One region of the Streptomyces sp. NPDC060049 genome, then DNA from elsewhere that is predicted to be linked to it. Evidence: riboswitches for the same ligand, from Rfam matches in the RefSeq annotation. Region 1 holds a riboswitch; each other region holds the start of a gene.

Region 1 (10,433 bases):
AACGCCAAGCAGAAGATCGCCGACAATATCAAGGGCGGCGACACCGAAATGCTCGGCAAGGAGAAGCAGAGCCACCACAGTCTCGGTACGGCGAACGAGGAGGGAAGTTCTGTGGAGAAGCTCTACAAGGACTTCACGACGAACTCGTCCGCGGCTTTCCTGGGTTCTTATACGCTGAAGTACAAAGTCACTTCGATCGACAAGGCCCACGGGAAGGCGACCGTTTCCTTCTCGGTCGCCAATGAGAGTGACATGAACTCGGCCACGCACACGGCTCCCGTGTTCGGCGGTTATAGCCCGTGGTGGGACAAGCACATCGCGGAGCCGCTCAACAAGGACTACGCGACCGGGCGCTACTCGCCGAAGACCCAGACCATCAAGTGGAGTGAAACCATCAGTCTGAAGTAGACGCAGTGAACACAGGCGGCTCTCCGGGGGATTCTCGGAGGGCCGCCCGCGCGCCAAGTACAGAACGCTAAGGGGTTTTATCGTGAGTATCGGCAAGCGAGGGTTCGGCGTGGTTGGCGCGTGTGCGGCTCTGTTGGCTGTGACGGCTTGCGGGGTCTTCGGTTCTTCCGCCGCGCCCCGTGTCACCGAAGACCAATTGGTCGGTCGCTGGATCGGCGACTGCGGGGCGAGCATCGATGTGAGCAAGGACCACACGTTCACGGCCAAGGATTTCCCCGTCGACTTCAAGGGAGTGGGGACCAAGCCGGAGCTCGCCTCCGGGAGCGGGACGTGGCGGCTGGCCCGCGCCGTCGAAGGCGTCTCGCCGCAAGAGCTGAGCCTCTATCTGGGGGAACGCGGTTTTGACTTGTCGGTGGGCGGGAGCGATGACGAGATCCGGCTGCTCTGGTCGGTCGGCGATCCCGATTACGCCTACAAGTGTGAATTCACCGCCAAGTCGTCCGAGTAGCTCCGCTCTCCCGTCCTGAGGGAGACCGCACACGAAGGGACCGGCCCGGCCGCATCGCGGCCGGGCCGGTCCCTTCGTACGTCCCGGCCCGCGACGGGGTCGCGGTGGCCGATCACGACTCTGCATCTCATTGGGGAGCGGAGGCCGTTGGTCCGTTTTGGGTATGACCGAGGCGTGTAGCGTACGCGCGTTCGATCACTCAATCGTCTTAGAGGACACCCATGGCCACCCCGCCTCCGCCGCACCCTGTCGATCCGCAGCAGGTCCCGCCGCCCGTCGATTTCGCCCCGTCCGCGAAGAAGGGCGGCAAGGGGATGAAGATCCTCAGGGTGCTCGCGCTGATCGTGGTTGCCGTCGTGGTGAAGGTCGGTATCTCCTACTTCTTCAACTCACCCGTGCACGCCGAGGCCGGCGACTGTGTTCAGGTGACCGGCAGCGAGACCGACCCCACGGTGTCGACGAAGGAGTGCGGCGACAAGGACGCCAATTACAAGGTCGTCAAGGTCGTCGACAACACCTTCGACGTCAATGCCTGCGGCGAGATCAGCGAGGCCGCCCTCGCACAGCAGTGGGAGCAGGAGAAGTTCGTCCTCTGCATGAACCCGGTCAAGTAACACCCGGCGTGAAGACCGGGCCGGCCGCAGCGCGGCGGGCCCGGTCTTTCCGTCGTCAGGGGTCAGTCCGGTCGGACTCGGGGCGGGCGCGGAGCGGTGCGGTGTCGACATGGTGGGCCGACCATGGCACCGCCGGGCGACCGGCGTGGGGCCGGGGGGCGCCGGTGCGAACGGCGCAGCACCTCAACACCCCCGGAATCGTTGGTCGAACCGGTGGCTCTGGTCACCCTGACTGCATAACATCGATCATCGCACGGCCCTTGTGCACCGACGCACAATCTCCCGGCCCTGGAGGCTCCTTTGCACCGTCGCACAGCGCTCTCCGTCTCCGCCGCCCTGCTCGTGGCGGCCCCTCTGCTGTCCGCGTGCTCGGGCGAAGCGCGCCCCGGTACCGCGGCCGTGATCGGCGGCGAACGGATCACCACCTCCGCGGTCCAGGCCCAGGTGAACGACGTCCGCAGCGCGCAGAACCGTTCCGAACACTCCGCCGAGCTGATCGCGGCCATCCCGCAGCTGGACCGGGTCAAGCTCAGCAGCATGCTCCAGAGCCGTCTCCTGGACCGGATGGCGAAGGACGCCGGCCTCACGGTCACCCCCAAGGAACTGCAGGACGAGCGCAAGGCCTACGACGAGGGCAACCGCGGGGCCGAGGCGTTCGAGGAGGCCGTCCTGGCCAAGGCCGCCATCGCCCCCGACCAGATCGACCGCTGGGTCCGGGACCAGGTGCTCTTCCGCAAGCTGAACGCCAAGTACGGCGAGGGCAAGGTCGCCGAGCCGGCCTCCAAGGCCGCGTCCAAGCTCGGCATCCAGGTCAACCCTCGCTACGGCGCCTGGGATCCCCAGCGGATCACCCTCGGCGAGAGCGAGACCCCCTGGATCACCCAGGTCACCCGGCCCGAGCAGCCCCCCGCCGGGGCCTGAGCCGGGCGCGCAGCGGTAGGTTCGGAGGGTGACTGACGACGTTCCCTCCGAGCCCACCGGCCGCATCGTCCTGCTGACCACCAGCCACCGGGTCGCCCCCGGCGTGCTGTCGTGGCCCGCCTGGCAGACCCTGCACGCCGCGGACCGGGTGGTGTGCGCCGACACCGGCCACGTCCAGCTGCCGTACCTGCGCGAGGCGGGCGTCGTCGTCTTCCACGAGGCCCCGGACGCGCAGGCGCTGATCGAGGAGTGCGCCGGCGGGCACACGGTCGTGGTCCTGCTGAGCGGCGAGGGTGACCGGCGGCTCACCGACGGGCTGGCCCGCTTCGCAGGCTCGGGCCGCGTCGCCATGCCGGACCTGGAACTGCTGCCGGGCTCGTACGACCTTCCGGGTGCGCGGCTGCTCGACCTCGTCCAGGTGATGGACCGGGTCCGCCGCGAATGCCCCTGGACCTCGGAGCAGACGCACGAGGGACTGGTGAAGTACGCGATCGAGGAGGCGTACGAGCTGGTCGAGGCCATCGAGACCGGGGACCGTCACGCACTGCGCGAGGAACTCGGCGACGTCCTGCTCCAGGTGGTCTTCCACGCGCGCATCGCGCAGGAGGGCGGACCCGGAGAAGAGGACGAGCCGTTCTCCATCGACGACGTGGCCGGAGCGCTCGTCGAGAAGCTGATCCACCGGCATCCGCACGTCTTCGGTGATGCCACGGCGGAGACCGCCGAGGACGTCCGCGCGCACTGGCGGCGCACCAAGCAGGTGGAGAAGCAGCGGGAGTCGGTGACCGACGGGATTCCGCTGGGCCAGCCGGGTCTCGCGCTCGCGGCCAAGCTCGCCGGCCGGGTCCGCACGGGCGGTGTGGCCGTGGACCTCCCGCGCGGCGAGGGCGTCGGGTACGAGCTGCTGGAACTGGCGGCGCGCGCCGAGGCGGCGGGGACCGATCCCGAAACCGCGCTGCGCGTGGCCGCCCGGGCCTACCGGGACGCGATCCGTGCGGCGGAAGGCGTCGGCGAGTAGCCTTCGGCGGCGGTTCGCGCACCAGTGCCGGCGGGGCCGGTACGGGCGGGTCTACCGGCGGGTCTAGTTCGGGCGGGGCGCGCGGCCCGACGGGTTGTGCCAGTGCGGGGCGGGCCGGTTCAGGAACCACTCCCCGAATCCCGTCGGCCGGCTGCTTCCGTCGCCGTGGGCCGCGCCACCGGCAGGTACGGAGTCGTGGAAGATCCGGTCGGGGGCGGCGCCGAGTTCCTCCAGGAGGTGCGCGGTCTCCTCGGTGAACTGCGGTGGACCGCTGAGGTAGACGTCCTGGTCGGGCCAGAGCGCGCGGTTGCCGAGTGCCGTCGCGAGGCGGGCGGTGGCCTCGTTGCGGTGCTGCCCGGGGGCGGGGGTGATGTAGGTGACGCCCAGCCAGCCGAACTCGGCCGCGTACCCGTCTATGAGCGGCCGGTCGTAGAGGTGCGCGGCGTCCCGCGCGACCACGAAGAGCCGTACGTCCTGATCGGGGGGATGCTCCGCCAGGTTCTCCAGCATGGCGCGGACCGGCGCCCAGCCGGTGCCGGCGGCTATGAAGGTGGCCGGGCGGTCCTCGCGCCGGAAGGTCAGCTGACCGCCGGCCGCGCCGAGTCGGACACCGTCCCCGGGTCGTGTCTCGCGGACCAGGCAGGTGCTGAGGCGGCCGTTCTCGATGCGGCTGACGTGCAGGTCCACCGTCCCGTCGGGGCGCGGAGCGTTCCCGATGGAATAGGTGCGCCAGATCCTCGGGACCCGGTCGCTGCTCACGCTCGTGTACTGGCCGGGGAGGTGGTGGAAGGGGACGTGGGGGCGCAGGGTCAGGACGCCTATGTCCTCCCCGTACAGCAGGTGGCGGACGACCTCGGCGTCCCACCAGGGCGGGTCCTCGCTGGCGGCGGCGCCGGCCGTCATCGCGTCGGCGATCACCTGGTAGGCCTCGGACCAGGCCTTTTCGACCGTCGGGGTCCAGGCTTCGCCGGAGGTCGCGGCGAGAGCGGCGAGCAGGCTGGAGCCGACCGCCGCGTAGTGCTCGGGGCCCGCGAGGAACTTGCGGTGGTCGCGGCCGAGGTCGCGCAGATAGGGGACGAGCGTCTCGTTCTCCAGATGGGCGATCACATGGGTGAGCGCGGCGAAGAGCCGGTCCCGCTGCCGTTCCATGTCCTCGGGGGAGGCCGGGAAGAGCTCACGGATTGCGGGGTTGTGCCAGAAGAGGTGGGAGTAGAAGAACTTGACCGCGTGCTCGGCCCGTCTCTCCACCACCGCGAAGCTGCTTTTCAAGATCCTCACATCCACAAAACCGAAAGTAGGAATGCCGGGGAACGTGAGGTCAAGCCAGGGGTGATCTGCGGACAGCCGCGACGAACCACCCATAGGGGGTTATGGGTTACGGTCGGGACGCGGTCAGGGGCCCGTCATGCCCGGGGCCGGGACTCGGGGGTGAAGCGGACCGGCAGGGTGCGCAGGCCCCGCATGATGAGACCGCCGCGCCAGCGCAGCTCCGAGGGATCCGCGGCGAGTTCCAGGTCGGGCAGCCGGGTCAGCAGCGCGGCGAGGGCCGTCTGGCCCTCCAGCCGGGCCAGGGGTGCTCCCAGGCAGTAGTGGATTCCGTGGCCGTATCCGAGGTGCTGGTTGTCGCTCCTCGAGAGGTCGAGCGCGTCCGGATCGGCGAACCGTTCCGGGTCGCGGTCGGCGGCGGCGAGGACGACGAGGACGGGGTCGCCGGCCGGGATGTCCTGGCCGCCCAGGGTCAGCGGCTCCGTCGCGTAGCGCCAAGTGGCCATCTCCACGGGGCCGTCGTAGCGCAGCAGCTCCTCGATGCCCGTTTCCAGCAGGCCGCTCTCTCCGGCGGCGAGGGAGGCCTGGAGGCGCTCGCGCTGGTCCGGGTTGCGCAGGAGGGCGTAGGTGCCGTTGCCGATGAGGTTGATCGTGGTTTCGAAGCCGGCGAACAGCAGTACGAAGCACATCGCGGCGGCCTCGTTCTCGGTGAGGTGTTCGCCGTGGTCGCTCGCCCGGATCAGTCCGGAGATCAGGTCGTCGCCCAGGTCGTCGCGCTTGCGGTGGATCAGCTCGACGAGGTAGCCGCGGATCTGCTTGACCGATCGTGCCACGCCGCCGCGCGGGCCGCCGGCGTGCCGGATCATCATCCCGGCCCAGTCGCGGAAGTCGTCCTGGTCCTCCCGCGGCACTCCGAGCATCTCGCAGATGGCGTAGATGGGGAGCGGGAAGGCGAACTCGTGGATGAGGTCCGCCTCCCCCTTCTCCGCGAAGCCGTCGATGAGCTGATCCGTCAGCTCCTGGACGCGCCCGGTGAACTCGGCGACCCGGCGCGGGGTGAACGCCTTCGACACCAGCCGCCGGAGCCGGGTGTGGTCCGGCGGGTCGATGTTGAGCAGGTGCGTCATCAGCTCCGCCTTGCGCTCCCCGGGGATCCCGGTCTTGCCCTTGGCGTGCGCCGATCCCGCGTGGTGGACCGGGTTCTTGCTGAGCCGCTGGTCCGCGAGGGCCTGGCGGGCGTCCGCGTAGCGGGTGACCAGCCACGCGTCGACCCCGCTGGGGAGCTTGGTGCGGTGCACGGGCGCGTGCTCGCGCAGCCAGGCGTAGGCCGGGTACGGGTCGGTCGCGAACTCCCAGTCGAAGAGAGGGGGCGGCGGGGCGGTGGAGGCGTCTTCGTGCACGTTCCGACCGTAGCCGTGTTGCCCCGGCCTGCCGGACCGGCCGATCTCGGGCCGCACCGCTCCGAGACCTGCGACCCGGCGCTTCACCCACCAAAGCATCCCAAACCAGGCTGACCGGAAGTCAGTTCACGGCCGAACTTGTGACAGGCGTTCGAAGGCCGCTAGGTTCTGCCGTTACCCCGCCGTTATGCGAAAGGTGCAGCCTCATGCGTTCCGGGAACGGCCGCCACAGACGTCCCCGACAAGTGCCCGCACTTGTCGTCACCGCCGGAGTCGCCGGCTCCGCGCTGGCCCTGCCGCTGCTCGCCGCCACCGGCGCGAGCGCGGCCGAGACCTCCACATGGGACAAAGTCGCCGAATGCGAGAGCGGCGGCACATGGAGCGCGAACTTCGGCAGCGGGTCCTACGGCGGGCTGCAGTTCACCCAGGAGCAGTGGCAGAACGCCGGCGGGCACGACTTCGCCGTGCGCGCCGACCTCGCCAGCCGTTCCCAGCAGATAGCGGTGGCCGAGCGGGTGCTCGCCTCCCAGGGCCCCCAGGCGTGGCCGCTGTGCGGGGTGCCGGCCGGACTGACGCAGCAGGCGCCCGCCGCCGAGGTGGATCCGGGCCTGCCCAAGGGCGCCGCGTCCCCCGCGCCCGCCCCGTCCCGCCCGGACGACTCCGTGCCCTACCTCGGGACGGATACGCCGTCCACGGACTTCGGGGCGCCGACGCCCGTCGTCCCGGCTCCGGCCGCCTCGCCGTCCTTCCTGCTGCCGGACTACCCGCTCGGGGCGCCCAGCGGACTGCCCGTCATGCCCGACCCGGACCTTCCGACGGCGCCCCCCGGGCTCCCGGGCGACCCGACGGCTCCGACGAGCCCCACGGTCCCCACGCCCCCGCTCACGGACCCGACGGTGCCCGTGGATCCCACCGCGCCCACGGTGCCAGCGGACCCGACGGCGCCGGCGAACCCGGCGGACCCGACGGCTCCCCTCGCACCCGTCGCGCCGGTGGATCCGTCGGCCCCCGCGGTTCCCGGAGCTCCCGCCGACCCGGCCGCCCCGGCGGCCGGCGCGGCCGAGGGGGGCGGGAAGCACCGCGGCCCGGCCGCCGTCGAGACGCTCCTCGCACCTGATGCCGCGTCGGACCCGACGTACACGGTGCAGGCGGGCGACAGCCTGGCCGCGATCGCGGACGCCAAGGGTGTGAAGGGCGGCTGGAACGCCCTCTACGAGGCCAACGAGCAGGTCATCGGAGAGAACGCCGATTTCATCAAGCCCGGTCAGAATCTGGATCTAACCGACTAATAAGGGCAGTTAGAGCGCCCGGAAACAGTTGATTGTCCGTTTTCTGTAAGTGAGACATGTGTCTCTTCCGGTCAACTGGCGTGTCCGGTCCGAAGGGTTCCGCAAACCCCGCTCCGACCTGCGCAAACGTCGGCGGTAAGAGTGCAAGTAGACCCGTTTCTCCCCGATGTCCCTCGTTGAACATCGGGGAGAGACCTGTCTACCTTCTGAGTCGCCCGCCACCGCGGGCTCCTTCGACCGCATCGCCGAATCCTGCCGGCGGACGGAGGGAACACTCGTCGCGTAAAGCGCCGAAGGCAGGAGCGGGGGAACCAAGGTAGGCGCCGGAACCGGCCGTTGAGAGACGGTCAAGGAACCGGCTAGGGGTTAAGTCGAGCGCTAGGTCGCTCGGCCGGGCACTCACTCGCCCGAACCCGACAGCTCACCTCGTAGGCGTCGGTGAGGAGAACTCCATGCTGATTTCCGGCAAGGGCAAGCACCGTCGCGGTTCCAAGGCCGTCCGCATCGTGACGCTCGCGGGTGTCGCGGGTGTCGCCGTCGCGGCGCCGCTGATGGCCGCGGGCACCGCTTCCGCCGCGACCGCTTCCGAGTGGGACCGCGTCGCCTCGTGCGAGTCCGGTGGCAACTGGTCCATCAACACGGGCAACGGCTACTACGGCGGCCTGCAGTTCTCGTCCTCCACGTGGGCCGCTTACGGCGGCAAGACGTACGCCGCGCAGGCCAACCAGGCCTCCAAGTCGCAGCAGATAGCCATCGCCGAGAAGGTCCTCAAGGGCCAGGGCAAGGGCGCCTGGCCGTCCTGTGGCGTGGGCCTGTCGAACTCGTCCTACACGGGCGGGGCCACCGACACCCCCAAGCCGAAGGCCGAGCCGAAGAAGCAGGAGAAGAAGGCCGAGCCGAAGAAGGAGACCAAGCGCTCCGAGGCCCCGACCACCCGCTCCGAGCGCCCGGCCGCCGCGCCGAAGACCGAGGCCCCCAAGACGGGCAACGGCTCCTACGAGGTCAAGTCCGGCGACACGCTGGGCAACATCGCCGCGGCGAACAACGTCTCCGGCGGCTGGGAGAAGCTCTTCGAGCTCAACAAGGACATCGTCTCGGACGCCGACCTGATCTTCCCGGGCCAGAAGCTGAAGCTCAGCTGAATCCCGCGGTAACGGCGGCGAGGCCGCCGTCCGCACCACGCAGAACTCCCACCGCCCGGCGCGCAACCCCCTTCGCGCCGGGCGGTGCTGTGTGCCGGGTCCGGGCCGAAGACAGGCCGGGAAACCCTGATGATCAAGGGCCCTATGTCCCGTAAGAGGGGCATTCAGGCCCTTTTTCGTCCCAGGACCCGGGCGGTCGGACGGCCGAGTGCCCGGATCCGGTTAGGCTCTAAGCGGCAAGGCCATCCCACGGCCTGACACGCCACCGCACACTCAGCGTCACATCCCAGAAGGAGATGCTCGTGCCGTCCATCGACGTCGTCGTAGCCCGGGAAATCCTGGACTCCCGAGGCAACCCCACGGTCGAGGTCGAGGTGGGCCTCGACGATGGCAGCACCGGCCGTGCTGCAGTCCCGTCCGGCGCCTCCACCGGTGCATTCGAAGCAGTAGAGCTCCGTGACGGTGACCCCGACCGTTACATGGGCAAGGGCGTCGAGAAGGCCGTCCTCGCCGTCATCGAGCAGCTCGGCCCGGAGCTCGTCGGCTACGACGCCACCGAGCAGCGCCTGATCGACCAGGCCATGATCGACCTGGACGCCACCGAGAACAAGGCCTCCCTCGGCGCCAACGCCATCCTGGGTGTCTCCCTCGCCGTCGCGCACGCCGCGTCCGAGGCCTCGGACCTCCCGCTCTTCCGCTACCTCGGCGGTCCGAACGCGCACCTGCTGCCCGTTCCGATGATGAACATCCTCAACGGTGGGTCGCACGCCGACTCCAACGTCGACATCCAGGAATTCATGATCGCCCCGATCGGCGCGGAGTCCTTCTCCGAGGCCCTTCGCTGGGGTGCCGAGGTCTACCACACCCTCAAGAAGGTCCTGCACAACAAGGGCCTCTCCACGGGCCTGGGCGACGAGGGCGGCTTCGCGCCGAACCTGGAGTCGAACCGCGCCGCGCTCGACCTCATCGTCGAGGCCATCAAGCAGGCCGGCTACGTCCCGGGCCGAGACATCGCGCTCGCGCTCGACGTCGCCGCGTCCGAGTTCTACAAGGACGGCAAGTACGAGTTCGAGGGCCAGTCCCGCTCGGCCGCCGAGATGACCGAGTACTACGAGGAGCTCGTCTCCGCGTACCCGCTCGTGTCCATCGAGGACCCGCTGTACGAAGACGACTGGGCCGGCTGGAAGACCCTCACCGACAAGCTGGGCTCCAGGGTCCAGATCGTCGGCGACGACCTCTTCGTCACCAACCCGGAGCGTCTGGCCCGCGGCATCGAGGAGGGCTCCGCCAACGCCCTGCTCGTCAAGGTGAACCAGATCGGTTCGCTGACCGAGACCCTCGACGCCGTCGAGATGGCCCAGCGCAACGGCTTCAAGTGCATGATGTCGCACCGCTCCGGCGAGACCGAGGACGTCACCATCGCCGACCTCGCGGTCGCCGTGAACTGCGGCCAGATCAAGACCGGCGCCCCGGCCCGCTCGGACCGCGTCGCCAAGTACAACCAGCTGCTGCGCATCGAGGAGATCCTCGACGACGCCGCGGTGTACGCCGGCCGCTCCGCCTTCCCGCGGTTCCGCCCCGCGGGCCAGTAGGCACGGCAAGGGCTGATCTCCGGCCGATCACCGGCTGAACGGCCTTCGGGGCGCAAGCCTCCCTACGTCCCCGCACTCGGTCCCGTACCGTGTGCGGGGACGTATTGCGTAGCGCGTGTACAGGGGAGGCGGATCAATGGCCGGGAACCGGGACCGGTTCGCCACGTTCTCCACCGCGACCAGGCTCAAGCAGCTGGGCGAGCGGACCGCGGCGCACGTCTACCGCTCCCAGTCCCGCCGCCAGGTCCGCCGCAGCCGGCTCACCGGCCGGGCCG
Region 2 (10,433 bases), on a different contig from region 1:
TCGCCGACGACGCGGGCGCACTTCACGTAGCCGCGGTCGGGGCGCAGGCCCATCTCGTTCATCTGGTAGACGATGCGCCGGTGCACCGGCTTCATGCCGTCGCGGGCGTCGGGCAGGGCGCGGGAGTAGATCACCGAGTACGCGTACTCGAGGAAGGAGCCCTGCATTTCGTCGACGACGTCGATGTCGAGGATCTTCTCCTCGAAATCCTCCGGCGGCGGGGTCTTCGTGCTGCGGCGGGCCATCGCTGCGCGGCTCCTTAACCAAGAATCGGGATGAGCTGAGCTCTCACGGGGTGGGGCTGGTGGTCGTACGCGGGTGGTGCTGGGGGTCCTGCGGGGGTGGTGCTGCGGCCTGGCCGGGTTTCGGACAGTGGGGTGACGCGGACCATTGTGGCCCGAGGCTCCGACAACGCCGACTCCGACCCAGGAGTGGGCCGGGAACTTCTCCGGTCGCCGACACGCTTGCATACAGTGGCAGGTCTGACAGGAATCTCTGCATCGCGATCGAAGGGACCACATGCCCATGGGTCACACGGCCACAGCTCAGGCCGGCTCCGGCGGCCTCACAGCAACCGAGCACCGGCTGGCCAACGGCCTGCGCGTGGTGCTGTCCGAGGACCACCTGACCCCGGTCGCCGCGGTCTGCCTCTGGTACGACGTCGGCTCGCGCCACGAAGTCAAGGGTCGCACCGGCCTGGCTCACCTCTTCGAGCACCTGATGTTCCAGGGCTCGAAGAACGTCTCCGGCAACGGGCACTTCGAGCTGGTCCAGGGAGCCGGCGGTTCCCTCAACGGCACCACCAGCTTCGAGCGCACCAACTACTTCGAGACGATGCCGACCCACCAGCTGGAGCTCGCGCTGTGGCTGGAAGCGGACCGGATGGGCTCGCTGCTGGCCGCCCTGGACGACGAGTCCATGGAGAACCAGCGCGACGTCGTCAAGAACGAGCGCCGCCAGCGCTACGACAACGTCCCCTACGGCACGGCCTTCGAGAAGCTCACGGCCCTGGCGTACCCCGAGGGCCACCCGTACCACCACACTCCGATCGGCTCCATGGCCGACCTGGACGCCGCGTCCCTGGAGGACGCGCGCGCCTTCTTCCGTACGTACTACGCGCCCAACAACGCGGTGCTGTCGGTCGTCGGCGACATCGACCCCGAGCGGACGCTCGCCTGGGTCGAGAAGTACTTCGGCACCATCCCCGGGCACGACGGCAAGCAGCCGCCGCGCGACGGCTCGCTGCCCGAGATCATGGGCGAGCAGCTGCGCGAGGAGATCGTCGAGGAGGTCCCGGCCCGCGCGCTGATGGCGGCCTACCGGCTCCCGCACGACGGCACCCGCGAGTGCGACGCCGCCGACGTGGCGCTGACCGTGCTGGGCAGCGGCGAGTCCTCCCGGCTGCACAACCGCCTGGTGCGGCGCGACCAGACCGCCGTCGCGGCGGGCTTCGGCATGCTGCGCCTGGCCGGCGCGCCGTCGCTGGGCTGGCTGGACGTGAAGACCTCCAGCGGCGTCGAGGTGCCCGCCATCGAGGCGGCCGTCGACGAGGAGCTCGCGCGGTTCGCCGCCGAGGGCCCGACGGCCGAGGAGATGGAGCGCGCCCAGGCCCAGCTGGAGCGCGAATGGCTGGACCGGCTGAGCACGGTGGCCGGCCGCGCCGACGAACTGTGCCGCTTCGCGGTGCTGTTCGGCGACCCGCAGCTGGCGCTGACCGCCGTCCAGCGCGTCCTCGACGTCACCGCCGAGGAAGTGCAGGCCGTGGCCGCGGCCCGACTGCGCCCGGACAACCGCGCGGTGCTCGTGTACGAGCCCGTCGCGGCCGACGAGAGCGCCCAGAGCGACGAGAACAGCGACGAGAACGAGGGGGCGGAGCAGTGAGCGACACCGCAGCCGTCACGATGACCTTCCACCCGCGCCCCGAGGCCGGCGAGCCGCAGCCGTGGGCCTTCCCGGCCCCCGAGCGCGGGGTACTGGGCAACGGCCTCACCCTGCTGCGCTGCCACCGCCCGGGCCAGCAGGTGGTGGCGGTCGAGATCAACCTCGCCGCCCCGCTGGACGCGGAGCCCGAGGGCCTCGACGGCGTGGCGACCATCATGTCCCGCGCCCTGTCCGAGGGCACCGACAAGCACTCCGCCGAGGAGTTCGCCGCCGAGCTGGAGCGCTGCGGCGCCACGCTCGACGCGCACGCCGACCACCCGGGCCTGCGGGTCTCCCTGGAGGTTCCGGCCTCCCGGCTGCACAAGGCGCTGGGCCTGATCGCCGAGGCGCTGCGCGCACCGGCCTTCGCCGACGCCGAGGTCGACCGTCTGGTGCGCAACCGGCTCGACGAGATCCCGCACGAGCTGGCCAACCCGCAGCGCCGCGCCGCCAAGGAGCTGTCCAAGGAGCTGTTCCCGGCTTCCCTGCGGATGTCCCGCCCGCGCCAGGGCACCGAGGAGACGGTCGCCCGCATCGACTCCGCGGCCGTACGCGCCTTCTACGAGGCCCACGTACGCCCCGCGACCGCCACCGCGGTGGTCGTCGGCGACCTTACCGGCATCGACCTCGACGCCGTCCTGGCCGACACCCTGGGCACCTGGACCGGAGACACCACCGCGCCGCGCCCCGTGCCGCCGATCACCGCCGACGACACGGGCCGCGTGGTCATCGTGGACCGGCCCGGCTCGGTCCAGACGCAGCTGCTGATCGGCCGCATCGGTCCGGACCGGCACGACCGGGTCTGGGCGCCCCAGGTGCTCGGCACGTACTGCCTGGGCGGCACCCTCACCTCCCGCCTGGACAAGGTGCTGCGCGAGGAGAAGGGGTACACGTACGGCGTGCGCGCCTTCGGCCAGGTGCTGCGCTCCACCGCCGACGGCAAGGGCGCCTCGATGCTCGCCATCAGCGGCTCGGTGGACACCCCGAACACCGGCCCGGCGCTGGACGACCTCTGGAAGGTGCTGCGCACCCTCGCGGAGGGCGGCCTGACCGACGCCGAACGGGACGTGGCCGTGCAGAACTTGGTGGGTGTGGCCCCGCTGAAGTTCGAGACGGCGGCCTCGGTCGCGGGCACGCTCGCCGACCAGGTCGAGCAGGAGCTCCCGGACGACTACCAGGCGCAGTTGTACGCGCGGCTGGCCGAGACCGGGACGGTGGAGGCCACTTCGGCGGTCGTGAGCGCCTTCCCGGTGAACCGCCTGGTCACGGTCCTGGTGGGCGACGCATCCCAGATCGAGGAGCCGGTACGGGCCCTCGGGATCGGTGACGTCACCGTCGTCACCAACTGACGGGCGACTCAGGGGACTCCGGCGGCTTGTCCGTCGGAGTCCTTTTTGTCTGGTTAGTCGCGTGGTTGCTTGTATGTGGTGTGGCGAACGCAACAAAAAGGCGTGTCTGTTTGGCGATTGACTGATGATCCGCCTAGCGTCGTCCCTGCTGTTCGTCAGTTGCACCCGCCGCGCCCGCGGCACCGGACAGCGATCGCCGAGTCCCCGTCAGGCGCGAGCCTGGGGAGCCGGGGACCCACATGTGTCCCTGGGGTGAATCGGACCGCCTCGCAAGAGGAGGCCCGTAGGAGACCTTCCTGCTCCGAACCCGTCAGCTAACCCGGTAGGCGAGAGGGAAGGAAAGGATCAGCCCCTTCATGGCGTTTGGCAGTCGTGTCGCCGGTAAGCACCGTGGTTCCAGCCGTATGAGCCGCAAGACCGCCGGCTACGCCGGCATAGCCGCCCTCGCCGCCACTGGCGTCGTCGGCTCCCTGGCCGGTCCCGCGTTCGCCGCGGACAACACACACTCCGCCGAGGACACCGGCCTGAACACCATCGTCGTGGCCGACGAACTCGCCGACGAGATCCAGGCCCAGGCCGACTCGCAGCAGCGCGCCGCGGAGGCCGCCGCCGTTAAGGCGCAGGCCGAGGCCGACGCCAAGCAGCGTGCCGCCGAAGCCAAGGCGAAGGCCGAAGCCCAGGCCAAGGCCGAGCGCGAGGCCGCCGAGCGCGTGGCCCGCGAGGAGGAGCGCAAGCGCCTCAACACCTTCGTGTCCCCGCTCTCGGACACCTACGTCAGCACGCAGTACCACGCGGGCGGCGGCATGTGGTCCTCCGGCAGCCACACCGGCATCGACTTCCACGCCTCCTCCGGCACCTCGGTGCACGCCGTGGGTCTGGGCACCGTGGTCGAGGCGGGCTGGGGCGGCGCGTACGGCAACAACGTCGTCATCAAGCACAACGACGGCACCTACACCCAGTACGGGCACATGTTGTCGCTGAACGTCTCCGTCGGCCAGCAGGTCACCCCGGGGCAGCAGATCGGCCTGTCGGGCAACTCCGGCAACTCCAGCGGCGCGCACCTGCACTTCGAGGCCCGTTCCGGCGCCGACTACGGCTCGGACATCGACCCGGTCGCGTACCTGCGGTCCCACGGCGTCGACGTCTGACGGGTACCGCACCCACCACGCTTCTTCCGAGAAGGCCCCGGCTCCCCGAGCCGGGGCCTTCTCGTTGTGTGAATGTTTCGGATTACCGGCCGTCCTCGGAAATTATCGTGTGTTGCAATAGAGTCGCAGCGCGCACAGTCATACGAAAATAGGCGGAGGTCCGGTCTTGCGTATTCCCGCGCACACGGTATGCACAGCAATTCGCGACGACATCGTCTCCGGGGTGTTCGGCCCCGGCAGCCGGCTGACCGAGGAGGTGCTGGCCCGCCGGTACGGCGTCTCGCGCGTCCCGGTGCGCGAGGCGCTGCGCACGCTGGAGTCCGAGGGGTTCGTGACCACCCGCCGGCACGCGGGCGCCTGCGTGGCCGAGCCGACGGAGCAGGAGGCCGTCGACCTCCTGGAAGTACGGATGCTGCTGGAGCCCCTCGCCGCCGCGCGGGCGGCCCGGCGGCGCACCGAAGCCCACCTCAAGGTGCTGCGCGGCCTGGTCAGGCTGGGCCAGGAGCGGGCCAGGAGGGGGCAGGGGGAGGATCTGCGCTCCCTGGGGGGCTGGTTCCACGAGACGCTCGCCCAGGCCTCCGCGAGCCCCGGGCTGATCGCGCTGCTCACCCAGACGCGGCACAAGGTGGCCTGGATGTACGTGGTGGAGGCCCCGGTCCGGCCCGCGGAGTCCTGGGCGGAGCACGGTGCGATCGTGGACGCCGTGGCCCGCGGGGACGCCGAGCGGGCCCGGGCGCTGACCGCGGTCCACGCGGACCGGGCGGCCGGGGCGCACCGCCTGCGCGTGAGGACTCTGCAACCTGCCGTAAACACGGTGAGCGGTCCGCTTTAACAATCGCCGTATACAACGGTGGGATATCCGCGCGGCATCACGTGATGGGGTGCCGGGTGATTCGCGCCGGACATTTCGATGTCGGGTGATTCGGCACCGACGATTCGGTGCCGCCCGACCGGATGTCGGGCGGCGAATTCCGGTCGATAACGGCCGGATGATTCGGCTGATTCTTTCGGTGGGCCGGCAATTCATTTCCGCGCGCCCGCCCGCAGTGGAATGCGGCGCGGCGCCCGGCCCGCAGCGGGACGCGGCGCGCGCATGACCGGCCGGCCCGGCGCTCCGAGGGCGGGGATCCGGCCGCGGTCCGAGAACCGGCGAAGCCGTTGCCCCCGGCCTCGGCCGGGGGCAACGGCTTCGCCGTGCGTGGTCCTGCGGGTCGAACCCGAAGGGTCAGACGGTCTCGGGGAGCTCCTCGAGACCCTCGGCGACCAGCTTCGCGAGGCGCTCCAGCGCGGCCTCGGCACCCTCGGCCTCGGACGCGAGGACGATCTCCTCGCCGCCCTGGGCGCCCAGGCCCAGAACCGCCAGCATGGAGGCGGCGTTGACGGGGTCGCCGCCCGCCTTCGCGATGGTCACCGGGACGCCGGAAGCGGTCGTCGCGCGGACGAAGATCGAGGCGGGACGAGCGTGCAGGCCCTCGGCCCACCCGACGTTGACGCGGCGCTCTGCCATGGTGATGCCCTTCAGGTTCTTACGGTTGTCTAGACCAGTCTCTCACGACGCCCGGAATGGTCGGACCGACCTTCGGCCCCGATCTGCCGCCGTTCGACCTACCCCAGCTTGCCCTGGTTCGCTCCGGCCTGCCCGATGCGCCGCGCCCGGGCCACTCGGCCCGTCCGAGCCTTAAGGTGGGCCCCATGACCACCGAGTCGGACCCCTCGTACCCGGACCACTGGGAAGCGGACGTCGTCCTGCGCGACGGCGGAACCGCCCGGATCCGGCCCATCACCACCGACGACGCGGGCCGGCTGGTCAGCTTCTACGAGCAGGTCTCGGACGAGTCCAAGTACTACCGCTTCTTCGCCCCCTACCCCCGGCTCTCCGACCGCGACGTCCACCGCTTCACGCACCACGACTACGTGGACCGGGTCGGCCTGGCCGCGACCATCGGCGGGGAGTTCATCGCCACCGTCCGCTTCGACCGGATCGACTCCGACGGCCGCCCGGCCACCGGGCCCTCCGACGAGGCGGAGGTCGCCTTCCTCGTCCAGGACGCCCACCAGGGCCGCGGCGTCGCCTCCGCCCTGCTCGAGCACATCGGCGCCGTGGCCCGCGAGCGCGGAATCCGCCGCTTCGCCGCCGAGGTGCTTCCCGCCAACACCAAGATGATCAAGGTGTTCACGGACGTCGGCTACCAGCAGAAGCGCAGCTTCGAGGACGGTTCCGTCCACCTCACCCTCGACCTCGAACCCACCGCCGAGTCACTCGCCGTCCAACGCGCCCGCGAACAGCGCGCCGAAGCCCGCTCCGTGCAGCGGCTGCTCGCCCCCGGATCGGTGGCGGTGATCGGAGTCAGCCGCTCCGGCGGGGGAGTGGGCGCGGCCGCCCTGCGCAACCTGCGCGACAGCGGCTTCCACGGCCACCTCTACGCCGTCAACGAAGCCCGCGCCCCCGGCATCGAGGGGGACCTGCTGGACGGCGTACGGGCCTACCGCGCCGTCGGCGACATCGGCGCCCCGGTCGACCTGGCGGTGATCGCGGTCCCCGCGGAGCGGGTCCCGCAGGCCGTGGCCGCCTGCGGTGAACACGGGGTGCAGGGACTGGTCGTGCTGTCCGCCGGATACGGCGAGAGCGGGACCGAGGGCCTGGACCGCCAGCGCGAACTGGTGCGCCAGGTGCGCTCGTACGGGATGCGCCTGATCGGGCCGAACGCCTTCGGAGTCATCAACACCGCGCCGGAGGTGGAGCTGAACGCCTCGCTCGCACCGGCGCCGGCCCCCGCGCGGGGACGGGTCGGCCTGTTCACCCAGTCCGGGGCGATCGGGATCGCACTGCTCTCCGGGCTGCTGCGGCGCGGGGAGGGGCTGTCCTCCTTCGTCTCGGCCGGGAACCGGGCGGACGTCTCGGGCAACGACATCCTCCAGTACTGGTACGACGACGAGGCGACCGACGTCGCGCTGATGTACCTGGAGACCCTGGGCAACCCGAGGAAGTTCACCCGGCTCGCCCGGCGCACGGCCGCCGTCAAGCCGGTGGTCGTCGCCAAGGGAGGCCGCCACACCCCCGCGGGACACCTCGTCCCCGGCACCCGCCTGCCCGACGCGACCGTCTCCGCGCTGCTGCGGCAGGCGGGCGTGATCAGGGTCGACACGGTGACGGAGCTCGTGGACGTCGGCCTGCTGCTGGCCTCGCAGCCGGTGCCCGCCGGCCCCCGGGTGGCGATCCTCGGCAACTCCGAGTCGCTCGGGGTGCTCACCTACGACGCCTGCCTGACGGAGGGACTGCGCCCGCTGGCGCCGCTGGACCTGACGACGGCGGCCTCGCCGGAGGACTTCCGCACGGCCGTGACCGCGGCGCTGGCCTCGCGGGACAACGACGCGGTGATCGTGACGGCGATCCCGTGGGTGAGCGAGCAGGCACTGGCCGATGACCTCGCCGACGCGCTGCGGCAGGCGGTGGCGGGTCATCCCGGCAAGCCCGTGGCCGTGGTCCACGTCGAGCTGGGCGCCCTCGCCGAAGCCCTCTCGGCCGCGACGGCCTCCTCGGCCCCCTCCCCGCCCGCGACGGCCCACCCGCCGTTCAGCCCGGAGCCCGCTTCCGGTGGGGCGCCGGGCGGGAGCCGACCCGCAACGGGCACCGCCACGCCACGGCCCGTCGCCGGCGACCCCGGCCCGGCTACGGGAGCGCCCCACCCGGACCCCGGCGCACCCGGCCCGTCCGAGCCGGCCGGCATCCCCGCCTACCCCGCCGCCGAGCGGGCCGTCAAAGCCGTCGCCGAAGCCGTGCGCTACGGGCAGTGGCGGCGGGCCAACGCCGTGGCCGGGCAAGTCCCCGAGTACGAGGACATCGACGAGAGCGGGGCCGCCGGGCAGCTCTCCCGCCTGCTGGCCGACGTGGCCGACCACGAAGTGCTGACCCTGACGGAGCCCGACGCGCGCGAGCTGCTGGCCCGGTACGCAATCCGCGTCCTGCCCACCCTCCCCGCTCCCAGCGCGGACGCCGCGGCACGCGCCGCCCGCGTCCTCGGATACCCGGTGGCACTCAAGACCACCGCCCCGCACCTGCGCCACCGCGCCGACCTCGGCGGCGTCCGCCTCGACCTCACCACCGAGGCCGAGCTGCGCCGCTCCTACGAGGAGCTCACCCACGCCCTCGGCAAACCGCAGGAGCTGCTCCCCGTCGTCCAGGCGATGGTGCCCCGGGGCGTCGACACCGTCGTCCGCTCCGTCATCGACCCCGCCGCCGGCGCCGTCCTGTCCTTCGGCCTGTCCGGTGTCGCCTCCGAGCTGCTCGGCGACACCGCCCACCGGCTCGTTCCGGCCACCGACCGGGACGCGGCGGGCCTGATCCGGTCCATCCGCACCGCCCCCCTGCTCTTCGGCTGGCGCGGCAGCGCCCCCGTCGACACCCCCGCCCTGGAGGAGCTGCTCCTGCGCCTCTCCCGCCTCGTCGACGACCACCCCGAGGTGGTCGGGGTGGTCCTGGAACCCGTCGTCGTCGCCACCGAGGGGCTCTCCGTGCTCAGCGCGGCCGTCCGCGTCGCGCACCCGCCCGCCCGCGGCGACCTCGGCCCCCGGACCCTGCCCAGCTACTGAGCCCCGCGGTCCCCGCCGGCTCCCGAGGTCCGGGGCGGCCGGGGTGCCCCGTACGGGCCTTAGGATGGACCTCATGGCGAAATCCGGTACGACGACCCAGGGGCTGCGCACGGCGATCGAGCGCAGCGGCTACTACCCGGCCCTCGTGGCCGAGGCCGTGGAGGCCGCGGTGGGCGGCGAGCCGATCTCGTCGTACCTGGTCCACCAGGAGACGACCTTCGACTCCAACGAGGTGCGCCGGCACGTCACCGTGCTGGTCCTGACCGGCAACCGCTTCATCGTCAGCCACACCGACGAGCAGGCCGCCGACGCGGGATCGCCCTCCCCGTACGCGACCACCTCCACCGAGTCGGTCAAACTGGCCGGCATCTCCTCCGTGGTGCTCAGCCGCGTCGTCGCCAATCCCGAGTCCTACACTCCGGGCACCCTGCCCCGCGAGGTCGTCCTGACCATCGGCTGGGGCGCGGTCTCGCGCATCGACCTGGAGCCCGCGGCCTGCGGCGACCCGAACTGCGACTCCGACCACGGGTACACCGGCAACTCCACCGCCGACGACCTCAGCCTGCGCGTGAGCGAGGCGGGGGACGGCCCGGAGGCGGTCCGCCAGACCCTCCTTTTCGCCCAGGCCCTCTCCGAGGCCACGGCGGCCACGTCTGCCGGCCCCGCCCGCTGATGGCGTACTCCACGGCGCCGAACTGGCAGGACGAGCCGGAGCTCCTGGACCTCGCCGGCGCCCCGGTACCGCAGTACGGCACCGGCTCGCTCGCCGACCTGCTGCCCACCCTCGTGGCCGGCCAGGGCGTACCCGGCTTCGAAGCCTCGATCACCGAGCTGACCCCGGCCGACCGCAACTGCGTCTTCCTGGTCGACGGCATGGGCTGGGAGCAGATCAAGGCCCACCCGGACGAGGCCCCGTACCTGACCTCCCTGCTCGGCAGCTCGCGCGGCGGCACCGGCCGCCCGATCACCGCGGGCTTCCCGGCGACGACGGCCACCTCGCTGGCTTCCGTCGGCACCGGCCTGCCGCCCGCGCGGCACGGCCTGCCCGGCTACACCGTGCGCAACCCGGCCACCGGCGAACTGATGAACCAGCTCCGCTGGCAGCCGTGGACCGCGCCCAAGCCCTGGCAGCCCTACCCGACGGTCTTCCAGCAGGCGGACGCGGCCGGGGTGGCCACCGCGCAGGTGTCCTCGCCCGCGTTCCAAACCACCCCGCTCACCAAGGTCGCGCTGAGCGGCGGCACCTTCCTCGGCCGGATGACCGGCGAGGAGCGCATGGACCTCGCGGCCGAGCGGCTCGCGGCCGGCGACCGCTCGCTCGTGTACACGTACTACAGCGAGCTCGACGGGGCCGGCCACCGGCACGGAGTCGACTCCGACGCCTGGCGCGGACAACTGATGTACGTCGACCGGCTCGTCCAGCGCC
Region 3 (10,433 bases), on a different contig from region 1:
GTCGCCTCCACACCCCCGCGCGCCGGGCGCCACACTCCGGCCACGTACCCGTCGACCAGCAGGGCCGCCAGCGTGTCGCCGTTCACCCGGGTGACGAGCCTGCGGTACTGCGGCGGGACGATCCGGGCGCGGTCGGAGTAGGCGAGCAGGACGCTGTCCCACATGGCCATCAGCCGGGGCGGCGCCGGCGTGTCGCCGTCCGGCAGGGGCGCGCCGGGAACGTCGAACAGCTCCTGGCCGTCCGGGCCTTCCAGCCGCTGGACGGCGCCGCGGAGCCCGGCCTCCCGGAGCGCCTTCCTCACCCTGGCCCGCTGGACCATCGAGAACTGCGCCACGTCCGCCACCGACGCCGGACCGAAACCCTCCAGGTAGCGCACGACGAGTGTCCGCAGGGACTCCTCGGAGGCCTCCGGGTCCGCGGGCACCGCCCGCGTCGTCCCGTGCGGGAAGGCGATGTAGGAGGGACGCTCGCCGAAGGACCACGGCGGCGCGGTGGGCGCGTGCAGCAGCGGCGCGTACTGCCGCAGCCCCCACCACGCTCCGGGCTCCGGCGGCGCGCCCAGCCGCCGTCCGAGCCACTCCTGGCACTCCGCGGCCGTACGGGGCCGGTCGGCGAAGGCCAGCAGTTGCGGCACCAGCGCGTCGGCGTCCTCGGCGGTCAGCCCCGACGCCGTGAACCGCCCGCCCAGCCGGGCAGCCCGCACGCCCGGCTGCACCGCCTCCCGGAACGCCGGGAAGTCATCGGCGTGCACGGCGTGCAGGGTGATCCGCATCAAAGTCGACTTGACGACTTCGTGGCCGCTGAAAGCCGCGTCGAGTTCGGCCGGGTCGAAGTCCGCGAGCCGGTTCCACAGGGCGAGGTACGGCGAGGCGGCCTGCTGCGCCTGCAGCGCGACCACCCGCCGGATCCCGTCGCCGACGCCGAGCGCCTCCCGCCCGAGCAGCAACTGCCGTGCGAGCGTGGAGCGGTTGAGCTCCCTTGCCGTGACCCTCATGCCGTGAACCCCGTTCCGTGGCCGCCTCGTCCCCCGTCTCGTGGACCGGTGACGGCGACGTCCACGAAGGCCGGACGAGCAGCTTAGGTCGTCTCTTTCGGATCGTGGCGGCCGAGCCCGCGGCGTCTGGTGCCGTGCATGGCAAGGCGGAGGCGCCGTGCCGCGTACTGGTACGTACTGGGGCGCCCCGACAACGCGGCCAGGTGCGGTGCCAGGCGTCGCGGGCCCGGCAAGATCCGAAGGAGACGGCTTCGTGCCGCGGCAGGTGGACCTTCCCGGACACAGCACCAGGCCGTCCCTTGCGGATCTTGCCGGCTCGGCAAGATCCGAAGGGACGGCCTGGCGGCGGGCCGGCTCGGCTCAGATGCTGACGCCCTTCGACCGCAGGTAGGCCAGCGGATCGATGTCCGAGCCGTACGACGGCCCCGTGCGGATCTCGAAGTGCAGGTGCGGGCCGGTCACGTTGCCGGTGGCACCGGAGAGGCCGACGCGCTGCCCGGCGGTGACGCTCTGGCCGGTCGAGACGGAGAGCTGGGAGAGGTGCGCGTACTGGCTGTACTTGCCGTCGGCGTGCCGGATGACGACCTCGTTGCCGTACGCGCCGCCCCAGCCGGCGGACACGACGGTGCCCGCCCCGACCGCCTTGACGGTGGTGCCGGTGCTCGCGGAGAAGTCGACGCCGGTGTGGTAGCCGCTGGACCACATGGAGCCGGCCGTCTTGTACGCGGTGGAGGCGCCACCGCTGACCGGGGCGACGAATCCGGCGGAAGCGGGCGCGGCGGCCTGCTCCTGCTCGGCGGGGGCCTCGGGAGCGGGCGCGGCGGCCTGCTCCTGCTCGGCGGGGGCCTCGGGAGCGGGCGCCGCCGGGGCCCCGGCCTCGTCGGACACACCCCGGCCCGAGCCGTTGTCGCCGGAGGAGGCCTCGTCGCCCTCGGACTCGATGCCGGCCTCGCCCCCGGAGGAGTAGGAGGCGGAATCGGCGGAGGAGTCGGCGGCGGAGTCCGGGGAGCCGGCGGGGGCGGAGGACTGCTCGACCGGAGCCTTCGCGCGGCTCGGAGCGCTCTCGCCGGCGCCCTTCGCGCCGAGCGTCAGCCTGAGGCCCGGGTGGATCAGCGACGGGTCGGAGCCGACTGCCTCGCGGTTGTCCGCGTAGAGCCGCTGCCAGCCACCGCTGAGGTGCTGGCGCTCGGCGATCTTGGAGAGGTAGTCCCCGGGCACCACCGTGTAGACCGTAAGGGTGACCCGCGGGGCGGCGGGCGCGGCCCGGAGCGAGGCCGGAACCTGCGGAGCCTGGACCGGGACGGCGGCGGGCGCGGTGGCCGGGGCGCCGGCCGCGTGGGCTCCGGCGGCCCCGAGCAGCGGGAGCGCAAGGGCCGCGCCACCGGTGCCGGCGGCCGCGAAACCGCGGGATATCGAGCGGGACTTCGGACGGCGGTGCTTACCCGTTGCAGGCATGTCGAATTCCTCTCCGGCGCCTGCGAGGTGAGCTGTCGGGTTCGGACTGGAGATGTCCGGCCTCCCATGTGCCGGCGGACTGCACATGGACGGCTTCACCCCGAGCTGTCCCGTTGTAAAGATCTCGGCGGAGATCCGGGACAGCGGCTTACCTGGTTCCCCCGCTCCTGCCACGCGCGTGAATAGTCGAGTGCGGTTTCCGGTCGGCGGCAGGATTAGGCGGTCCGTCCGGATCGATCGCGAACGTAATCGAGGCCGGGCGCAGGGAACAAGTCATGAATTCCCCAACAGAATCTTGAAGATGACGGGCCGCCGGAATTCCGGTCACCCTCCGTCCATTCCCCACCTGCAACAACCGCCCCGGCAAGGCAATTCGCCATTCGTGATCAGGCACTCACGGTCACCGTATGATCTGGCTCACGGGGACGTGTCCGATCTCGCCCCTCGCTATGGCAAGTTGGCCGGAAGTAGCGTAATTCGGACACTCACGACGAAGACACGGAGGAGCCCCTGTGACCCAGCTGATACCCGGAACCCCCCACGCGGAGCCGACTCTGGCCGGCGTGCGCAACTTCCGTGACGTGGGCGGATTGCCGACCACGGACGGCCGGCAGGTCAAGACGGGACGACTGTTCCGAAGCGGACATCTCGCGCATGCCACCGATACCGACGCGGCATTCCTCGAATCGCTCGGGCTGCACACCGTCTTCGACTTCCGCAACGGCGCCGACCAGGCGCTGGAGGGACCGGACGTGGAGCTCGCCGGCGTGCGGAACGTCAACATCCCGCTGTCGGACCCGGCCGACGGCCGGGAGTTCTGGAAGATGGTCCGCGACGGGGACCTCGCCCAGCTCCGCGAGGTCCTGGGGGACGGCAAGGGGATCGCGCGGATGTCGCGTTCGTACCGCACGATCATCAAGACCCGCACCGCCGAACACAGCCGGGTGGTGCACGCCCTCGCCGACGACAGCGTTCCCGCCCTGATGCACTGCGCGGCCGGGAAGGACCGGGCCGGCCTGTCGATCGCCGTCACCCTGCTCGCGCTGGGCGTCGAGCGCGAGGCCATCGTCGCCGACTACCTGGAGTCGAACGCCCCCCACAACCGCTACCGGGTCCGCCGGGGCAGCGAAGCGGCGCGGCCCCGCACCGCCGAGGTGACCGAGCTGCTGGCCCCGCTCTTCGACGCCCGCGCCCCGTATCTGAGCGCGGCCTTCGAAACCATCGACGAGGAGTGGGGCGGGGTGGAGCGCTACCTCGCCGAGGGCCTCGGACTCGCGCCCCAGACCCTGGAGCGGCTCCGCGACCGGCTCCTGGACTGACATCCCGGGGGCGGGCGGGCCGCCGGATCACCGACCCGGCGGCCCGCCCGCGAACCCGCCGGCCCGCTCCACCAACGGCCCGCCGCACGGCTCAGCGGTTGGCGACGGCCTGCTTCACCAGCGTCCTGCCGAAGTCCCACATCAGCGCGCCGCCGCCGTGCGCCTCGTCCATGACCTCGCGGAAGGCTCCCACGAACCGGTCGACGTCCGCCTCGTCCACGATCAGCGGGGGGATCAGCTTGATGACTTCGAGGTGGTCGCCGGAGACCTGTGTGAGGATCCGGTGCTTCTGCAGCAGCGGCACCACGACCATCTGCGCGAACAACCCCTTGCGTGCGGCCTGCAGCATGGTCCACCGGCTCCGCAGCCCCAGCGAGGAGGGCCGGCCGAACTCGATGCCGATCATCAGCCCGCGTCCCCGTACCTCGTGCAGCAGCTCGTACTCGTCCACGAGCCCCGCGAGCCGGCCGCGCAGCAGATCGCCCATCGAGCGGGCGTTGGCCACCACCTGCTCGTCCTCCATGACGCCGAGCACCGCGAGGCCGGCCGCCATCGCCTGGGCGTTCGAGCCGAAGCTCGCCGAGTGGACGAGCACGCGGTCCATGGACGAGTAGACCTTCTTGAAGATCCAGTCCTTGCCCAGGGTCGCGCCGACCGGAACGTACCCGCCCGAGAGGGCCTTGGCCACGCACACCAGGTCCGGTTCCACCCCGGCCTCGTGCTGGTACGCGTAGAAGTCGCCGGTCCGCCCGAGGCCGGTCTGCACCTCGTCCGCGATCAGCAGCGCCTTGTGCCGGCGCAGCAGCTCCTGCGCGGCGGCGAGGAAGCCGGGCGGGGCGGCGATCACCCCCTTGCCCTGGACCGGCTCGACGACGAAGGCCGCCACGTCGCCCTTCGACAGCTCCCGCTCTAGGGCTGCCAGATCACCGAGCGCGATCTTGGTGTCGGGCAGCAGGGGTGCGAAGCCCTCCCTGAAGCCGCCCTCGCCGTTGACCGACAGCGACCCCGCCGTGAGCCCGTGGAAGGCGTGGTCGCAGTAGAGGACCCTGGGGCGCCCGGTGGCGTACCGGGCGAACTTCAGGGCGGTCTCCACCGCCTCGGTGCCGCTGTTGCCGAAGAAGACCCGGTCCAGGTGCGGGCTGTGGGAGAGCAGCTTCTCGGCCAGCAGGCCGGGCAGCGGCTGGCAGTCGAAGCGCGTGAGGTCGGCGAGCTGGGCGTCGAGCACGTCGTGCAGGGCCTGGCGGACCACCGGGTGGTGGCGGCCCAGGCCCATCACCCCGAACCCCGCCAGCATGTCGAGGTAGTCGTTGCCCTCCGCGTCCCAGAAGTGGGCTCCCTCGGCCCGCTCGTAGAACTTGTCGAAGCCGATGGTGTGCAGCATCCGGGGCAGCTGGTGGTTGAGGTGGCGTGCGTGCAGCTCGTACCGCTCGCCGCCGCGCTCGGCCAGCAGGGCGCCGAGGTCGAAGCCCTTCGCCCTGCCACCCCGGCCGCCCTCCCCCGCGTGGCCCGCGCTCATGCCGACTTGCCCCGGTTTCCGCCCACGGTCTCGCGGGCCGCCCTCAGCGACTCCTTCAGCGACCCCATGGTGGCGAGGACGGCGGTGGGTTCGTACCCGCAGTGCGCCATGCAGTTCGCGCAGCGCGGGTCCTTTCCGCGGCCGTACTTGCTCCAGTCGGTGTCCTCGATCAATTCCCGGTACGAGGGCACGTATCCGTCGCTCATCAGATAGCAGGGGCGCTGCCAGCCGAAGAGCGAGTAATTCGGAATGGCCCAGGCGGTGCAGGGGAAATCGGCCTTGCCCTCGAGGAAGTCCAGGAACAGCGGGGAGTGGTTGAGCCGCCAGCGCCGCCGGTTGCCGCCCGCGAAGGCCTTCTTGAAGAGTTCACGGGTCTGTTCGACTCCCAGGAAGTGTTCCTGGTCGGGGGCCTTTTCGTAGGCATAGGCCGGCGAGATCATCATCTCGTCCACCTGGAGATCGTCATTGAGGTAGTTCAGCACCTCGATGATGGTCTGCGGGGTGTCCGTGTTGAAGAAGGTGGAGTTGGTCGTCACCCGGAAGCCGCGCCTCTTCGCCTCCTTGATGGCCGCGACGGCTTCGTCGAAGACGCCCTCCTTCGCCACCGACTCGTCGTGGCGTTCGCGCAGTCCGTCGATGTGCACGGCGAAGGCGAAGTACGGGGAGGGCGTGAAATTCTCGATCTTCTTGCGGAGCAGCAGCGCGTTGGTGCAGAGGAAGACGTACTTGCGCCTCGCCACCAACTGGCGCACGATCTCGTCGATCTGCGGGTGCATCAAGGGCTCGCCGCCCGCGATGGACACCATCGGCGCACCGGACTCCAGCACGGCCCCGACGGCCTGGGCCACGGGCATGCGCTGCTTGAGCACCCCGGCCGGGTGCTGGATCTTGCCGCAGCCCTCGCAGGCCAGGTTGCAGGCGTAGAGGGGTTCCAGCTCGACGATCAGCGGGAACTTCTCACGCTTGCGGAGCTTCTGTTCGAGAAGATACGTCCCGACCCTGATGGTCTGTCGCAGTGGCATTGCCATCTGGCTCACCTCCTGGGGAGCAGCAAAGAACGGTGCCAGTCATAAAACGCGGGCAGTACGGCACGCAATACGCGAAAGGCCGATATTCCCCCCCGAACAGTGCCGATACGGACGAGCTCGTGCTCCGGAGCGTCCACGATCACCCGGACGGCCGCAACGGGACGGTCCGCGCCACCGGCAACGGTCCCGCCCCGGGCCGCGGTCCACAAGGTGGCCGCCGACTCCATGTCGACCCCGATGGCGCCGGTGGCGCGCAGCTGCGCGCGCTCCTGGCCCCGGACGACGTGGTCGGAACCGGTCAGTGCGCCGAGGTGTACGGTCCGGCCGGGCAGGACCCGGGCCAGTGCCTCGGCGAGCAGGTCGGTGCCGGCGCACGCGACGGTGCCGCGGGGGTCCCGGGTCTCCTCGGCGACGATCAGGTCGCCGGGGCTCATGCCGGGCAGCAGTCCGGCGCAGAATCCCGTCGCGAGGACGGCGGCCCCGCGCAGCGCCGGCTCGCCGAGGGCCCGGCCGACGGCGCGGTCGGCCGCGCGCGGACCCATGCCGGTGCGCAGGACCTCGTACCGCCCGGGCGCGCCGGGCCCCCGGCCACTGCGCAGGGCCGCCCGCTCGATGCGCAGCGCGCAGGCGACCAGCAGCGGGGGCGGTACGCCGGCGGGGCCGGACCTCATCAGGCCTCCCCCGGCAGCGGGGCCGCGAGCCCGGCGGCGGCCGGATCCGCGTGCCGGCCCTCCGGGCCGAACGGTTCGCCGTACAGGTAGCGGCCGAGCGCGGTGAGCGGGAAGACCTGCCGGTACAGGTGGTAGTTGATGGAGAAGTCCCAGGGGAAGCCTGTCCCGGTGAAGTACGGCTCGTCCCAGCCGCCGTCCTCGCGCTGCGTGGAGACGAGGTACGCGATGCCCCGCTCGACGCTGTCGCCGTCGCGCTCCCCCGCCGAGAGCAGCGCCATCAGCGCCCACCCCGTCTGGGAGGCGGTCGAGGTGCCCTTCCCGGCCCAGGACGGGTCCTTGTAGGAGCGCTGGTCCTCGCCCCACCCGCCGTCCTCGTTCTGTACGGATTCCAGCCAGCGCACGGCCCGCCGGATCGCGGGGTGCGAGGGGGCGAGGCCGGCGGCCGTCAGGGCCGGGACCACCGAGCCGGTCCCGTAGACGTAGTTCGTGCCCCAGCGCCCGAACCAGCCGCCCTCCGCCTCCTGTTCGGCGAGCAGCCAGGCGATGCCGCGCCGGGTGCGCGCGTCGCCCGCCTTCCCCTCGACGGCGAGCATCTCCACGACGTGGGCGGTGACGTCGGCCGAGGGCGGGTCGGTGACCTCGCCGAAGTCGCAGAAGGGCAGTTTGTTGGGCAGGCGGCTGGTGTTGTCCGCGTCGAAGGCGCCCCAGGCGCCGTTCTTCGACTGCATGCCGAGGTTCCAGGACACTCCCCGGGCGATGGCCGCCTCGACGCGCGCCGGATCGGGGTGCTCGACGCGGCGCAGTGCGAGGACGACCTCGGCGGTGTCGTCGATGTCGGGGTAGGTGTCGTTGTGGAACTCGAACGCCCAGCCGCCCGGGGCCAGTCCGGGCCGGCGGACGGCCCAGTCGCCGCTGCGCGTGATCTCCTCGCCCAGCATCCAGTCGGCGGCCCTCACCAGGGCCGGGTGGTCGCAGGGCACCCCCGCGTCGGCCAGTGCGATGACTGCCAGGCAGGTGTCCCACACCGGGGACTGGCAGGCCTCGATCATGCGGGCGCCGTCCGGGCGCCACACCGCGAACCGGTCCAACGACTCCAGTCCGGCCCGCATCACCGGGTGGCCGAGGTCGTAGCCGAGCAGGTGCAGGGCGATGACGGAGTACACGGCGGGCGGCTGGATCCCGCCCCAGCAGCCGTCGTTCTCCTGCCGCTCCACGATCCAGCGGCCGGCGCTCACCATGGCCGCCTTGCGCAGGCGGTGCGGGGCGAGCCTGCGGTAGACGTGCAGGGCCTTGTCCATCCGCTGGAAAGCGCCGCCCCAACTGGTCAGCGGGGCAAGCCGCTTGGCGGGGTAGGGGTTGCGCGGGTCGGCGTGCAGCTCGTCCAGCGCGAAGGGGGCCGGGCGGACCGGGCGCAGCGCGGAGACGATGGTGAGGGGGACGATGGTCTGCCGGGCCCAGCAGCCGAAGTCGTAGATGTTCAGCGGCACCCAGTGCGGCAGGAAGACCAGTTCGGGCGGGAGTTCGGGCAGGTGGTCCCACTTCCACCAGCCGAAGAGGGCGAGCCAGATGCGGGTGAAGACGCGGGCGGCGGCGATCCCCCCGTGGCCGCGGATCCACGCCGAGGCGCGGGCCATGTGCGGCGCGTCGGGGGCGTCACCGGCCAGGCGCAGGGCCACGTAGGCCTCGATGGTGGCGGACAGGTCGCTGGGGCCTCCGTGGAAGGTGGCCCAGGTGCCGTCGGACCTCTGCTCGCCGCGGATGAACAGGGCGGCGGCCCACGTGGTGGCCTCGTCGCGGATCCCGAGGAACTGGCGCAGCAGCAAGTCCTCGGCGTCCATGGTGACGTTGGTCTCCAGGTCGCCCTTCCACCAGCCGGCTTCGTCCTGCCGGTCGAGCAGGTGGCGCACGGCCCTGGCCGTGGCTTCGTGGACGACGGACGGCCCGGCGGCCGTACTGTCGTCCGGGTCGGCGGCGCGTGCATCGGCTCCGCCGTCGGTCGTCGCTGTCATGGCTTCCCCTTTGCGTGCAGTGTCCTCTGCTGTCCTGGGGTCCGCCGTCGGCCGGTACCGCCTTCAGGCGGTACCGGCCGGCGACTCGCGATTCATATGCGTGACCGAGTGGCGATCACCTCTTGCGCACGACGACGAAGTCGGCGAGCGCCACGAGCTGGTCGCGCACCCGCTGGTCCATGTCCACGTCGTCGAGGGCCTTGATCGCCACCGCGTGCTGGCGCCGTGCCTCGTCGGCGGTCCACTGGCGGCCGCCGGCCGCCTCGATGAGGGCCGCGCGGGCAGCGAACTCCTCCTCGGAGAAGTTCTCGAAGTCGTTGCTCTTGGCGTCGGCGGCGAGCAGTTCGGCGAGCTGCTCACAGGCCGGTCCGCCGGCCGCGAGGGCGGCGACGACGGGCAGCGACTTCTTGCGCTGGCGCAGGTCGCTCCAGGTCTGCTTGCCGGTGGACTCCGGGTCGCCCCAGATGCCGAGGAGGTCGTCGACGGCCTGGAAGGCGAGGCCGAGGTGGTAGCCGTACTCCTCCAGCTTGTCGGCCGTACGGTCGTCCGCGCCGCCGAGCACGGCGCCGATGGAGACCGCGCAGGCGAGCAGGGCGCCGGTCTTGTTGCCCTCCATCTCCAGGCACTCCTCGACGCTCACGCTCTCGCGGTGCTCGTAGGAGATGTCCTGCGCCTGGCCGTCGATGAGCTTGCGGCTGGCGGTGGTCAGCCGGCGCGCGGCGCGCCCCGCCTCGACCGTGCCGAGCTCCAGCAGGACCTCGTTGGCCAGGGCGAACAGCGCGTCGCCGACGAGGATGGCCAGGGCCGGGCCGTGGACCTTCCACACCGTGTCGCGGTGGCGGCGCTGCTCGTCCCCGTCCATCAGGTCGTCGTGCAGGAGCGAGAAGTTGTGCACGAGCTCGACGGCGACGGCTCCCGGGACGCCGACCTCGGCCGCGGCGCCGGCGGCCTCGGCGGAGAGCAGGGCGAGGGCGGGGCGGACGGCCTTGCCGCCGTCACCGTCCGCCGCGTTGCCCTGGGCGTCGATCCAGCCGAAGTGATAGGCGGCGACGGTGTCCATGGGCGCGGCGAGCCGGTCCACGGCGGCGCGGAGCGCGGGCGTCGAGAGCGTGCGGCCGCGCTCCAGGAGGGCGAGCGTGTCCGCCTTCTCCCCGCCGGCCGGGCCCGTACTGGCGCCCGAGTTCTCGACGGCCGGATTCCCCGGGTTCACTGGCTCTCCTCTGGTTCCTGTACGTACTGCGGTGCGTGTTGCTGCGGTACCGGTGGTGCTCGAGTTGCCGGTGGTGCTGGTACCGATGGTGCCGGTGGTCGTCATACCGCCTCCTGCAAGGGGTGTACGCGGTGGCGGCCCAGCATGACGAGTGCGGCATGAGCCGCGCTCAGTCCACTGCGGACGGCGCCCTCCATGGTCGCGGGCCAACCCGTCGCGGTCCACGCACC

Evidence for each region. Region 1 has a riboswitch for cyclic di-AMP ahead of ACFWBY_RS00350 (transglycosylase family protein). Riboswitches for the same ligand answer to the same signal wherever they lie in the genome.
Region 2: linked by a shared signal. The riboswitch ahead of ACFWBY_RS17585 (M23 family metallopeptidase) and the one ahead of ACFWBY_RS00350 (transglycosylase family protein) in region 1 are both predicted to bind cyclic di-AMP.
Region 3: linked by a shared signal. The riboswitch ahead of ACFWBY_RS22195 (peptidoglycan DD-metalloendopeptidase family protein) and the one ahead of ACFWBY_RS00350 (transglycosylase family protein) in region 1 are both predicted to bind cyclic di-AMP.

Annotation. Positions count from the first base shown of each region.
Region 1 covers NZ_JBHWVV010000001.1:80,061-90,493, reverse strand. Annotated here, with positions in the region: gene ACFWBY_RS00390 (LamG-like jellyroll fold domain-containing protein) at 1-408, shown strand, start outside; gene ACFWBY_RS00385 (hypothetical protein) at 491-916, shown strand; gene ACFWBY_RS00380 (hypothetical protein) at 1,138-1,530, shown strand; gene ACFWBY_RS00375 (SurA N-terminal domain-containing protein) at 1,831-2,451, shown strand; gene ACFWBY_RS00370 (nucleoside triphosphate pyrophosphohydrolase) at 2,480-3,469, shown strand; gene ACFWBY_RS00365 (globin domain-containing protein) at 3,533-4,747, opposite strand; gene ACFWBY_RS00360 (cytochrome P450) at 4,873-6,135, opposite strand; gene ACFWBY_RS00355 (transglycosylase family protein) at 6,381-7,424, shown strand; cyclic di-AMP (ydaO/yuaA leader) riboswitch at 7,703-7,874, shown strand; gene ACFWBY_RS00350 (transglycosylase family protein) at 7,877-8,566, shown strand; gene eno (phosphopyruvate hydratase) at 8,863-10,158, shown strand; gene ACFWBY_RS00340 (septum formation initiator family protein) at 10,295-10,433, shown strand, end outside.
Region 2 covers NZ_JBHWVV010000008.1:263,048-273,480, reverse strand. Annotated here, with positions in the region: gene ACFWBY_RS17600 (DNA topoisomerase (ATP-hydrolyzing) subunit A) at 1-245, opposite strand, end outside; gene ACFWBY_RS17595 (M16 family metallopeptidase) at 526-1,881, shown strand; gene ACFWBY_RS17590 (M16 family metallopeptidase) at 1,902-3,269, shown strand; cyclic di-AMP (ydaO/yuaA leader) riboswitch at 3,454-3,613, shown strand; gene ACFWBY_RS17585 (M23 family metallopeptidase) at 3,626-4,417, shown strand; gene ACFWBY_RS17580 (GntR family transcriptional regulator) at 4,584-5,249, shown strand; gene ACFWBY_RS17575 (HPr family phosphocarrier protein) at 5,643-5,924, opposite strand; gene ACFWBY_RS17570 (GNAT family N-acetyltransferase) at 6,110-9,007, shown strand; gene ACFWBY_RS17565 (DUF5998 family protein) at 9,081-9,680, shown strand; gene ACFWBY_RS17560 (alkaline phosphatase family protein) at 9,680-10,433, shown strand, end outside.
Region 3 covers NZ_JBHWVV010000011.1:191,201-201,633, forward strand. Annotated here, with positions in the region: gene ACFWBY_RS22190 (winged helix DNA-binding domain-containing protein) at 1-995, opposite strand, end outside; gene ACFWBY_RS22195 (peptidoglycan DD-metalloendopeptidase family protein) at 1,356-2,450, opposite strand; cyclic di-AMP (ydaO/yuaA leader) riboswitch at 2,455-2,649, opposite strand; gene ACFWBY_RS22200 (tyrosine-protein phosphatase) at 2,963-3,769, shown strand; gene ACFWBY_RS22205 (aspartate aminotransferase family protein) at 3,861-5,285, opposite strand; gene hpnH (adenosyl-hopene transferase HpnH) at 5,282-6,313, opposite strand; gene ACFWBY_RS22215 (1-hydroxy-2-methyl-2-butenyl 4-diphosphate reductase) at 6,319-6,984, opposite strand; gene shc (squalene--hopene cyclase) at 6,984-8,993, opposite strand; gene ACFWBY_RS22225 (polyprenyl synthetase family protein) at 9,109-10,203, opposite strand; gene hpnE (hydroxysqualene dehydroxylase HpnE) at 10,305-10,433, opposite strand, start outside.